DNA from 3 places in the Micromonospora sp. NBRC 110037 genome. Region 1 is predicted to be linked to each of the others. Evidence: riboswitches for the same ligand, from Rfam matches in the RefSeq annotation. Region 1 holds a riboswitch; each other region holds the start of a gene.
What was found. A riboswitch is a leader RNA that binds a small molecule or an ion and turns the genes downstream of it on or off. The one in region 1 is predicted to bind cobalamin.
Positions count from the first base shown of each region.

Region 2: linked by a shared signal. The riboswitch ahead of A4R25_RS02605 (prenyltransferase/squalene oxidase repeat-containing protein) and the one ahead of A4R25_RS29325 (ABC transporter substrate-binding protein) in region 1 are both predicted to bind cobalamin.
Region 3: linked by a shared signal. The riboswitch ahead of A4R25_RS04070 (ribonucleoside-diphosphate reductase subunit alpha) and the one ahead of A4R25_RS29325 (ABC transporter substrate-binding protein) in region 1 are both predicted to bind cobalamin.

Region 1 is NZ_BBVA01000016.1:41,153-44,353, forward strand. It holds partial or broken gene A4R25_RS30935 (MFS transporter) at 146-384, opposite strand; cobalamin riboswitch at 973-1,157, shown strand; gene A4R25_RS29325 (ABC transporter substrate-binding protein) at 1,199-2,182, shown strand; gene A4R25_RS29330 (iron ABC transporter permease) at 2,227-3,201, shown strand, end outside.
Region 2 is NZ_BBVA01000002.1:745,107-748,307, reverse strand. It holds gene A4R25_RS02610 (hypothetical protein) at 1-354, opposite strand, end outside; gene A4R25_RS02605 (prenyltransferase/squalene oxidase repeat-containing protein) at 351-1,805, opposite strand; cobalamin riboswitch at 1,941-2,078, opposite strand; gene A4R25_RS02600 (hypothetical protein) at 2,164-2,616, opposite strand; gene A4R25_RS02595 (hypothetical protein) at 2,685-3,201, opposite strand, start outside.
Region 3 is NZ_BBVA01000002.1:1,132,632-1,135,832, reverse strand. It holds gene A4R25_RS04080 (LysE family translocator) at 1-218, shown strand, start outside; gene A4R25_RS04075 (PrsW family glutamic-type intramembrane protease) at 254-1,081, opposite strand; cobalamin riboswitch at 1,202-1,418, shown strand; gene A4R25_RS04070 (ribonucleoside-diphosphate reductase subunit alpha) at 1,531-3,201, shown strand, end outside.

The DNA of each region.
Region 1 (3,201 bases):
GCTGGAGGCAGGCCTGACCGACGGGCTGGCCTTCGCTGCCGCGCTCACGTTGCTGGTCGTGGCGGGCTGTCGCGGTGCGGCTGCGGCAGCGGCGTCACCTGCGCCTGGCCACCTGACCGGCGGGGACGTGGGCGGAACCCGGGGAGACGATCGCGGTCAGGCCGGCGGTGGACAGCGTCGCCCCGCCCAGGTCGAGCGTCCACCGGCCGGGTCCCGCGATTCCGGGACCAGTATCCGGCCGGCGAGCAGGCAGATCACCACGATCGGGACGTTCACCAGGAAGATCGCACCCCAGGGCAGGTGAGCCAGGACGAGTCCGCCGATCGGCGGCCCGGCGGCGAAGCCCAGCGCACTGGTCGCCGCCCAGATGCCGATCGCCGGGGACCAGCAACAACATCTTCCCGCTCGTCCCCGGCGTGGACGGCGTGGTACGCGACGAGAAGGGCAACGTCCGCTGCGTGGTCCTGCACGATACGCCCCTTGGAACCTTCGCCGAACGCACCCTGATCGACCCTCGCGCAGCGTGGTTCTACCCGACGGCGTGGACCCGGTGCGGATCGCCACCGCCATGAACCCGGGCGATGTCATCCTGGATCGCGCTGACGCGCCGCATCAACTTCACCGCGGGCCAGCGCGTCCTTGTCCTCGGCGCCGTCGGCAACGCAGGTCGGATGGCGATCCAGATCGCGAAGTACCGTGCTCGCTCGTCGAGCTCTTCGACGTCTGCATCGCCGGCCTCATGCCCACGACCGAGGAGCCGGTCGCCGGCGGACGTGGCCTCGCACCTGCGCTCACGTATTGCTGCTCAGCCTCAGCCACGGCGCTCACTGTCGATCACGTGCCCTCGCCCAGCCACCGCGCACGAGAAAGGAGCCGGATGGGTTGCGGGCCGACAGCCACGCCGAGGCCGGTCCGGCGCGTCGGATTTCCCACAGCGGGTGCCCGGACCGGATCCGCGGCGAGCGCGGGCCGTTATGGTGGGGACGCCGTGGTGTTCGGGAAGCCGGTGTGATGCCGGCGCGGCCCTCGCCACTGTGATCGGGAGACCGTCGGCCCTCGTCGTTTCGCGAGGTCACTGGGCAGAGATGCCTGGGAAGGCCGGCCGGCGGTTGCTTGTCCCGTCAGCCAGGAGACCGGCCACGGCACGTTCGTCCCCGTCCACGAGGTGTTGGAAGGCGGTCCCGCTGTGCGGTTCCCCATGCCCTGGCGCGTTGCCGCGCCGTTGTTGCTGTCCACTGTGCTGCTCACCGGCTGCGGCGCCGATGCCAAGCCTGCTGCCGCACCACCGGCGGTGTCCGCTGGACCGGTCGCGGTGACCAACTGCGGCACCCCGGTGACCATCGCGGCGCCACCGATGCGGGTCGTCACCATGAACCAGGCCGCCACGGAGATCATGCTGGCCCTGGGCCTGCAAGATCGGATGATCGGCACGGCCTACCTCGACGACGCGATCCTGCCCGCCTACGCGGACGCCTACGCGAAGATCCCGGTGCTGGCCAAGGAGTACCCGACCAAGGAGAAGCTGCTCGAGGCTGAACCCGATTTCGTGTACGCGTCGTACAACAGCGCGTTCGGTGACGAGGGGGTCGGTGACCGCGCCGACTGGCAGAAACTCGGCGTCGACACCTACATCTCCCCTGCCGGGTGCCCGGCGCAGACCCGGCAGGCGAAGCTCGCCATCGGCGACGTGTTCACCGAGATCCGCGAGCTCGCGGCGATCTTCGGGGTGAGCGACCGCGGCGAGAAGCTGATCGCCGACCACGAGGGCCGCATCGCCACGGCCGCAGGCACCGCCCGCAACGTGAAGGTCATGTGGTGGGACGGCGGCAGCGACGCCCCGAGCGTCGGCGCCTGCTGCGGCGCCCCCAACATGATCATGTCGGCGGCCGGGGTCACCAACGCCTTCGCCGACCTCACCGGCAGCTGGGGCGACACAAGCTGGGAGACCGTCACCGACCGCAACCCCGAGGTCATCGTGCTCGTCGACGCGAGCTGGGATCCCGCCGCGCAGAAGAAGACCTTCCTCGCCGGGCACCGCACCCTCAAGGACCTGCCCGCGGTCAAACAGCAGTGGTACGTGGTGATCCCGTTCTCGTCAACCACGGCCGGTGTCCGCAACGTCCTCGGCGTCGAAGCCCTCGCCCAGGGCATCGCCGCGCTGCCGTCCGGGGCCCCGAGCTGACCGCCGTCACCACCCGGCCCGCCCCGGTGCGCACCCACCGCCCGGTGCGGGCGGTCGGCCTGGCCGCGCTCGTGCTGGCTCTGGTCGCCGGTCTGGTGCTGTCGGTGGCCGTCGCGGTCACCATCGGCCCGGCCGACCTGACTGTCGGGACGGTGTGGACGGTCGTCGCCGGCCACCTGGGACTCGCGAACTCGGACGTGCCGCTGCTGCGCGACCACATCGTCTGGGACCTACGTTTGCCCCGGGTTCTCGGCGCCGCCACGGTGGGGGCGGGCCTGGCCGCGGCCGGTGCGGTCATGCAGACCGTCACCCGCAATCCCCTGGCGGACCCGTACCTGCTCGGGGTCTCCTCAGGGGCGTCGCTGGGCGCGGTCCTGGTGGTCGTGGCCGGCATCGGTAGTGGCGTAGCCGCGCTGACCGGCGGCGCCTTCCTCGGCGCCCTTGTCGCGTTCCTGCTGGTCGTGGGCCTGGCCGGGAGGTTCGGGGCATTGTCGCCGACGCGCGTGGTGCTGACCGGGGTCGCGGTGGGACAACTGTGCGCGGCACTGACCTCTTTCGTGATCATCTGGGTGGCCGACCCGCACGCCACGCAGAGCATCACGTTCTGGCTGTCCGGGTCGATGGCCCGCGCCGACTGGACGGCCCTGGGCTGGGCGGTACCGGTGCTGGTCGTGGTGCTGGCGGTGGTCGGCTGGCACGCCCGTACCCTCAACGCCTTCGCCTTCGGTGAGGAGGCCGCCGCGAGCCTCGGCGTCGAGGTGAACCGGCTGCGGTGGCTGCTGCTGGTCGGCACCGCCCTGCTGACCGCCGTGCTGGTCGCGGTCAGCGGCGCGATCGGGTTCGTCGGGCTGATCCTCCCGCACGCCGCCCGCCTGATCACCGGACCGGACCACCGGCGGCTGCTACCGGTCGCCGTGCTCGCCGGCGCCATCTTCCTGACCTGGGTCGACACCGCCGCCCGCACCGTCTTCGAACCGCGTGAGCTGCCGGTCGGGGTGCTGACGGCACTGGTCGGGGTG
Region 2 (3,201 bases), on a different contig from region 1:
GGCGTGCCAGTACGACCAGTAGGCGCTCGCAGGCGGGGTGTCGACGCACTTCTCCGTCGCGGCCGACGGCTTGCCGTCGATCCGGCAGATGAACCCCTCGCCCCAGCGCAGGGTTCCGGTGATCGGGAAGCCCGCGTTCTTGAGCGCCGCGAGGCCGGTGGCCTGGGTGCCCGGCGCGCACCGCACCACCGTCCCGCCGCCGAGTTCGTTGAAGTCCACCACGACTGTGACCCCGGAGGCGTCCGGGCAGTAGCCGGCCGACCCGGCGGCCACCGCAGGACTGCCCGGTCCGATCGTGGTGCAGGCGGTGACCAGGGCGACGGCCAGCGCGCCACGGGCGGCGCGGAGGCTCATCCCGCCCGCCGTCGGCCGAGCACGAGCAGTGTCACTCCGCCACCGATCAGCAGCAGCGCGATCAGCAGGTAGCTACCGATCGCCACGCCGGTCGTCGGCAGCCCGCCCGGCCCGGACGCGGCCGGGGTCGTGATCGGCGGCGCGGCGGTGGCCGGCGCCGCGGTCGTGGGCGCGGGTGTCGCCGGAGGGCTGGTCACGCTCGGCGTCGGGCCGGCGGTGCCGGTCGGTGGAGGCGACGTGGTGAGCGTGGGAGACGCGGAGGGCGTGGACGGCGCGGTGGGCGAGGCCGTGCCGGTCGGGGTGGGAGTCGACGTGGGCGGCGGGTCGAGGCCGATCCGGCCCAGCGGGACCTGGGCCAGCCCGAGCAGGGCCTGCGCGGTGGCCCGGCGCCACTGGTCCCGGTCGGTGTCGGTGATCCCGGCCGCCGCGGCAGCCGTGAATCCGTCGGTGTTGTAGGCGATCGCGCCGGCGTCGGCGGAGGCCGCGCCACCGTTGCCCGCGGTGAGCTGCAGCGCGGCCAGGGCCGTCGCCGCCCGGGCGGCCTCGTCGTCGCGGCCGGCGGCGGCGAGGGCCTGCCCGGCCAGGCCGGTGCTGTTGGAGTTCGCGCCGGTGGTCGGTCCCGAGCCGCCGAAGGAACCGTCGGCGTGCTGCTGGGTGACCAGCCAGTCGGCGCCCTTGCGGGCGGCGTCGCCGGCGCCCGTGGCGCCGTCCTCGGCCGCGGCCAGCAATGCCTGCACGGCCATCGCGGTCGAGTCGACGTCGAGGGTGGCGCCGGGCTGGTCGTCGCAGGACGGCGACGGCCCGTCGGCGGCGTCCGGGTAGAGCCGGAAGCCGCCCGCCGCGCACTGCTGCCGGATCAGGAAGTCCACCGGATCCTGTGGCAGGTCGCCGCTGCGGGCCAGGCCGAGCACGGCGAAGGACTGGTCGAAGGTGTTGCTGGCGTCCGGGCCGCTGTCGGCGGTGGTACGGCTGGTGATCCGTCCCCGCTGGTGCCCGGCGTCGGCCGTGGCGATCAGCGACAGGGTTTCCGCCCGCAGGTCGTAGCCGCCGAAGTCGGTGGGGTCCGCGTCGGCGGCGGCTGCGGCATAGAGCAGTTTGGCGGTGGCCCCGCCGTCGGTGAAGCCCTCGATGCCCCAGTCGTCGTAGCTGTTGTAGGACCGTACGTGTGTCGCGACCTGCGCGGTCGCCGCCTGCCGGGTCGGTGCGTCGACGCCGGTGGCGGACAGCGCGACCAGGCCGTCGATGGTCAGCCCCCAGTCCTCGGGGGCGAACGGGCCGGGCAGCGCCCCGTCGGTGAACTCGCCGGCCAGCCAGGACGCGGCATCGCGGGCGGCGGTGACGTGGGCCGGGGCGGGTGCCGCGACAACGGCCGGCGGGGCGCCGGTGATCGCGGCGAGAGCCGTCACCGTGGCTGTACCGAGAGCGGTGGTGAGACGCCGGGACAGGGGCATCAGGGGTGCCTTTCGCAGAGCGGTCGGTGAAACCTCCGGAAAGCACCCCGAGAGACGGACACCCCGCTCCGCGTGCTGCGGTGGGCGGGGTGGTCGGACCTCGGCGCCCGGACTTCACCCTGTAGACCTCGACAGTGGAAGCCGCTCGTCCCGGGCGGGGCATTCCGGCTCGCGAAAGGGACTCTCGCTCACGGTTGCGGGTCAGCGCCGGCTTCGAACCGGCTTCCCCCCACACGGGACGTATGCAGTTGTGCCCGGCGCACCGGGTGCCGACACCGTACCGCCCGGGCGCGCGACGACGCCAGAGCAGCTGCCGGTACCCGGTGCGCCGCTGGTCACACCGTTCGCAGCCGGCGGGTCAGGGAGCGGCGATGCTCGGCGGGGCGCCGGCGCCGAAGGACCAGCCCTCGACGCTGCCCGGCGCGGGGTTGTAGCCGGTCGCCCCCGACGTGCTGTAGGACCAGGAGCCGCCGCTGGACGCGTGCCAGTACGACCAGTACGCGGTGGCCGGCGGGGTGTTGACGCACGGCTCGGTCGCGGCGGTGGGCTTGCCGTTGATCCGGCAGACGAAGGCCAGGCCCCAGCGGGCGGTGCCGGTGACGGTGAAGCCGGCGGCCTGAAGCGCGGCCAGGCCGGTGGCCGGATCGCCCGGCGCACAGGCGACCTGGACGCCGCCGCCGAGCGCGGCGAAGTCGACGACCACAGTGACTCCCGAGGTGCCGGCGCAGGCGGCGGCGTGCGCCGACCGGGGCGCGGGTTCGACTGCGGTCAGCGCGACGCCGGCCACGACGGCGGCCAGCAGGCCGGCCATCCAGGTGCGGGCGGTGGGACGGTGACGGAACACGGGTCCTCCTGTGATCGGGTGAGCGGCGAGGCGGTTCACGGGCAGGCGAGCACCGGTGCGCCGGGGTCGGCGCCGGCGGCGGACAGACGGGCGTACCCGATCCCGGTGAGACCGAGGACGGCCTGGGCGGTGGCCCGGGGCGCGGTGGCCGGGTCGAAGCCGCCACCGTCGAAGTCGACAGCGCCCCGGTCGGCGGGCGCCCCGGCGCAGCCGACCTGGAGTCCGGCGAGGAATGCCCGGGACCGCGCCCAGGCCGGCAGCCGGTGACCGTCGCGCAGGGCCTGCGCGGCGAGGCCGGTGCTGTTGGCGTTCGGTGTGCCGGCCGCGTTGGCGAAGCCGCCGTCGGCACGCTGAACGGACACCAGCCAGCGCAGCCCGGCGGCGGCGTCGGCCGGACGGTCCGCGGCGCGCAGCGCCTGCGTCACGAGCGCGGTGGCGTCCACGTCGGACGTGCAGACCGGTTGGGCGGGCAGCAGCGGGTAGCCGCCGTCCGGGCATCGGGTGCCGGCCAGCCAGGCGGCCGCCGCCGGTGGCGCCCCGGCCGCCGTACGG
Region 3 (3,201 bases), on a different contig from region 1:
TGCCGCAGTTCGTCCGGCCCGACGCGGGCCCGGTGGCGGCACAGCTGGTGCTGCTCGGCGCGCTGTTCGTCGCGGTGCAGCTCACCGTGGACCTGGCTCTCGGCGTGGGCGCCGGGCGGTTCGCCCGCCGCTGGGGCGACAGCCGCTGGTCGCGGCGGGTCGACCGGCTCTGCGCTGTCGCCTTCGTCGCGCTCGGTGTCCGGCTGGCCGCCGGCTGACGCTTGCTCGACTCCAGCTCGCCGAGATGGCGGCATCAGGAGGGCTCCGACCCCGCCACCTCGGCGAGCTGGTGAGGATCACGCTCCGGCGCCCGGGGCGGGGCGGCGGGCCGCTCGCGGTCCAGGTGCAGGCGCAGCAGCACCCAGCCCAGCGACACACCGCCGATGAACACGTACGCGGGCTGCGTGCCGAACGTGTCCCAGCAGGTGTGCAGCGTGACGGCGGCGGCGAAGGTGAGCAGGAACGCCGCCAGTCTCCGGCCGCCGGGCGCGGCGGCGAACGTGAACAACGCGGCGGCGGTCAGCCCGGTCCAGGCCAGGTGCGCGGCGGGCGCGGTGAGACCGCGAACCAGCAGCGTCCGCTCGACGGCGCCGAGGTTGCCCTCCGACCCGACGAACGCGGCGAACGCGTACCCCATGGTCTCCAGCGCGGCGAACCCGGCGCCGGAGGCCACGCCGATCACCAGGCCCTGCGCCGGTGACCGGTGCCGCCGCCACAGCAGCAGGATGCCGGCCGGCACGATCAGCTTCGCGGTCTCCTCGGCCAGGCCGACGAGCGCCATCGGCAGGACGCCGAGGCGGTGCAGCGTGCCGTACTCCAGCCAGCCGGCGGCGACCACGCCGACCACGCCGCCGAGAAGCGCGGCGACGCCGACGACGGAGCCGGGGACCGGGCGGCGGGCCGGCCGCCCCTGGGCGAAGGCCAGGAACGTGGCGGGCGCGACGCACGCGCCGAGCACGATCAGCGCCGGTACGAACGTGACGGTGCCGGTGCCGGACAGTGTCTCCAGCACCAGCAGGTGAAGCCCGACGCCGACGAGCAGGACCGCCACCCACGCCCAGCGGCGTCCGGTATTCCCCATACGCCGAGTATCGCGCCCGGCGGCGAGCGCCGGCATCGGGGGTAGGCACTGTGGACAGTGAGATCCATGCGACACGCCCGACACGACATCTGGTGTTGCCCAACCGCCCCCACCGCCATATATGGTGGTGCCGCAGCTGGTTCGGCCGAGCCCTCCGGGGCGGGGCCGAGGCAAGAGGGAACCCGGTGGAAATCCGGGACTGCCCCGCAGCGGTGAGTGGGAACGACAGCCGTCAACAGCACTGGGCCACCGGCCTGGGAAGCGACGGCCGGTAGGCGACCGGCGACCCCGGTCGGGCCCGCGAGTCCGAAGACCTGCCAGCGCGCCGTGCGCCTCCGCGTACGGCGGCCGGAGGTCGCGCGGGACGACCGACGCCAGCAGCCGGGCCGGCCGCGCCGTGCCCGTTGGCGTCTCCCGCCGTCTCCAGACGGTGACAGCGAGGAGAGGTCATGACTGTCGTGCAGGAAAGCCCGCCGGCCACCGGCGGCGGGTCCGAGGCCCGCCGGCCGGCGATGCGGGTACGCAAACGGGACGGCGACACCGAGCCGGTGGACGTCGGCAAGATCGTCCGGGCGGTCGAACGCTGGGTCGCCGACCTGGACGAGGTGGACCCGCTGCGGGTGGCCACCAAGACGATCAGCGGGCTCTACGACGGGGCGACCACCGCCGAGCTGGACCGGCTGTCGATCCAGACCGCGGCGGAGCTGATCGGCGAGGAGCCGCAGTACTCGAAGCTGGCGGCAAGGCTGCTGGCCGCGTACGTGGACAAGGAGGTCCGCGGTCAGGGCGTGGCGAGCTTCAGCCAGTCGATCGCGTACGCGCACGGGCTGGGGCTGATCGGCGACGAGACGGCCGCGTTCGTCGCCCGGCACGCGCGCAAGCTCGACGACGCCGTGGACCCGGACGGCGACAGGCGGTTCGAGTACTTCGGACTGCGCACTGTCGCGGACCGCTACCTGCTGCGGCACCCGCAGTCGCGGCTGGTGGTGGAGACGCCGCAGTACTGGCTGCTGCGGGTGGCCTGCGGACTGTCCCGCACCCCGGGCGAGGCGGTCGGCTTCTACCGGCTGATGTCCAGCCTGGCCTATCTGCCCAGCTCCCCCACGCTGTTCAACTCCGGCACCCGGCACACCCAGATGTCGTCGTGCTTCCTGGTCGACTCGCCGCGCGACGAGCTTGACTCGATCTACGAGCGCTACCACCAGGTGGCGAAGCTGTCGAAGTTCTCCGGCGGCATCGGCATCGCCTGGTCGCGGGTGCGCGGCCGGGGCGCGCTGATCCGGGGCACGAACGGCCGGTCCAACGGCATCGTGCCGTTCCTCAAGACGCTCGACGCCGGGGTGGCCGCGGTCAACCAGGGCGGCCGGCGCAAGGGCGCGGCCTGCGTCTACCTGGAGCCGTGGCACCCGGACGTGGAGGAGTTCCTGGAGCTGCGGGACAACACCGGCGAGGAGTCCCGGCGTACGCACAACCTCAACCTGGCCAACTGGATCCCGGACGAGTTCATGCGCCGGGTCGAGGCCGACGGCGAGTGGTCGCTCGTCGATCCGTCGGACGCCCCGGAGCTGCCCGACCTGTACGGGGAGGCGTTCGACGCCGCGTACCGGGCGGCCGAGAAGAACGCGGTCCGCACGGTACGGGCCCGGGACCTGTACGGGCGGATGATGCGCACGCTCGCACAGACCGGCAACGGCTGGATGACGTTCAAGGACGCCGCGAACCGGCTGTCCAACCAGACCGGTGAGCCGGGCAACGTGATCCACCTGTCCAACCTGTGCACCGAGATCCTGGAGGTGAACGACGACGCCGAGACGGCGGTGTGCAACCTCGGCTCGGTGAACCTCGGCGCCCACGTCACCGCCGACGGGGTGGACTGGGAGCGGCTGCGCGCCACGGTCCGCACCGCTGTGGTGTTCCTCGACCGGGTGATCGACATCAACTACTACCCGGCCGAGCAGGCGGCGGCGTCGAACCCGCGCTGGCGGCCGGTCGGGCTCGGCCTGATGGGGTTGCAGGACGCGTTTTTCACGCTGCGCCTGCCGTTCGACTCCGCCGAGGCGAAGGAGCTGTCCACCCGGGTGCAGGAGGAGATCCTGCTGACCGCGCTGGAGACCTCCGCC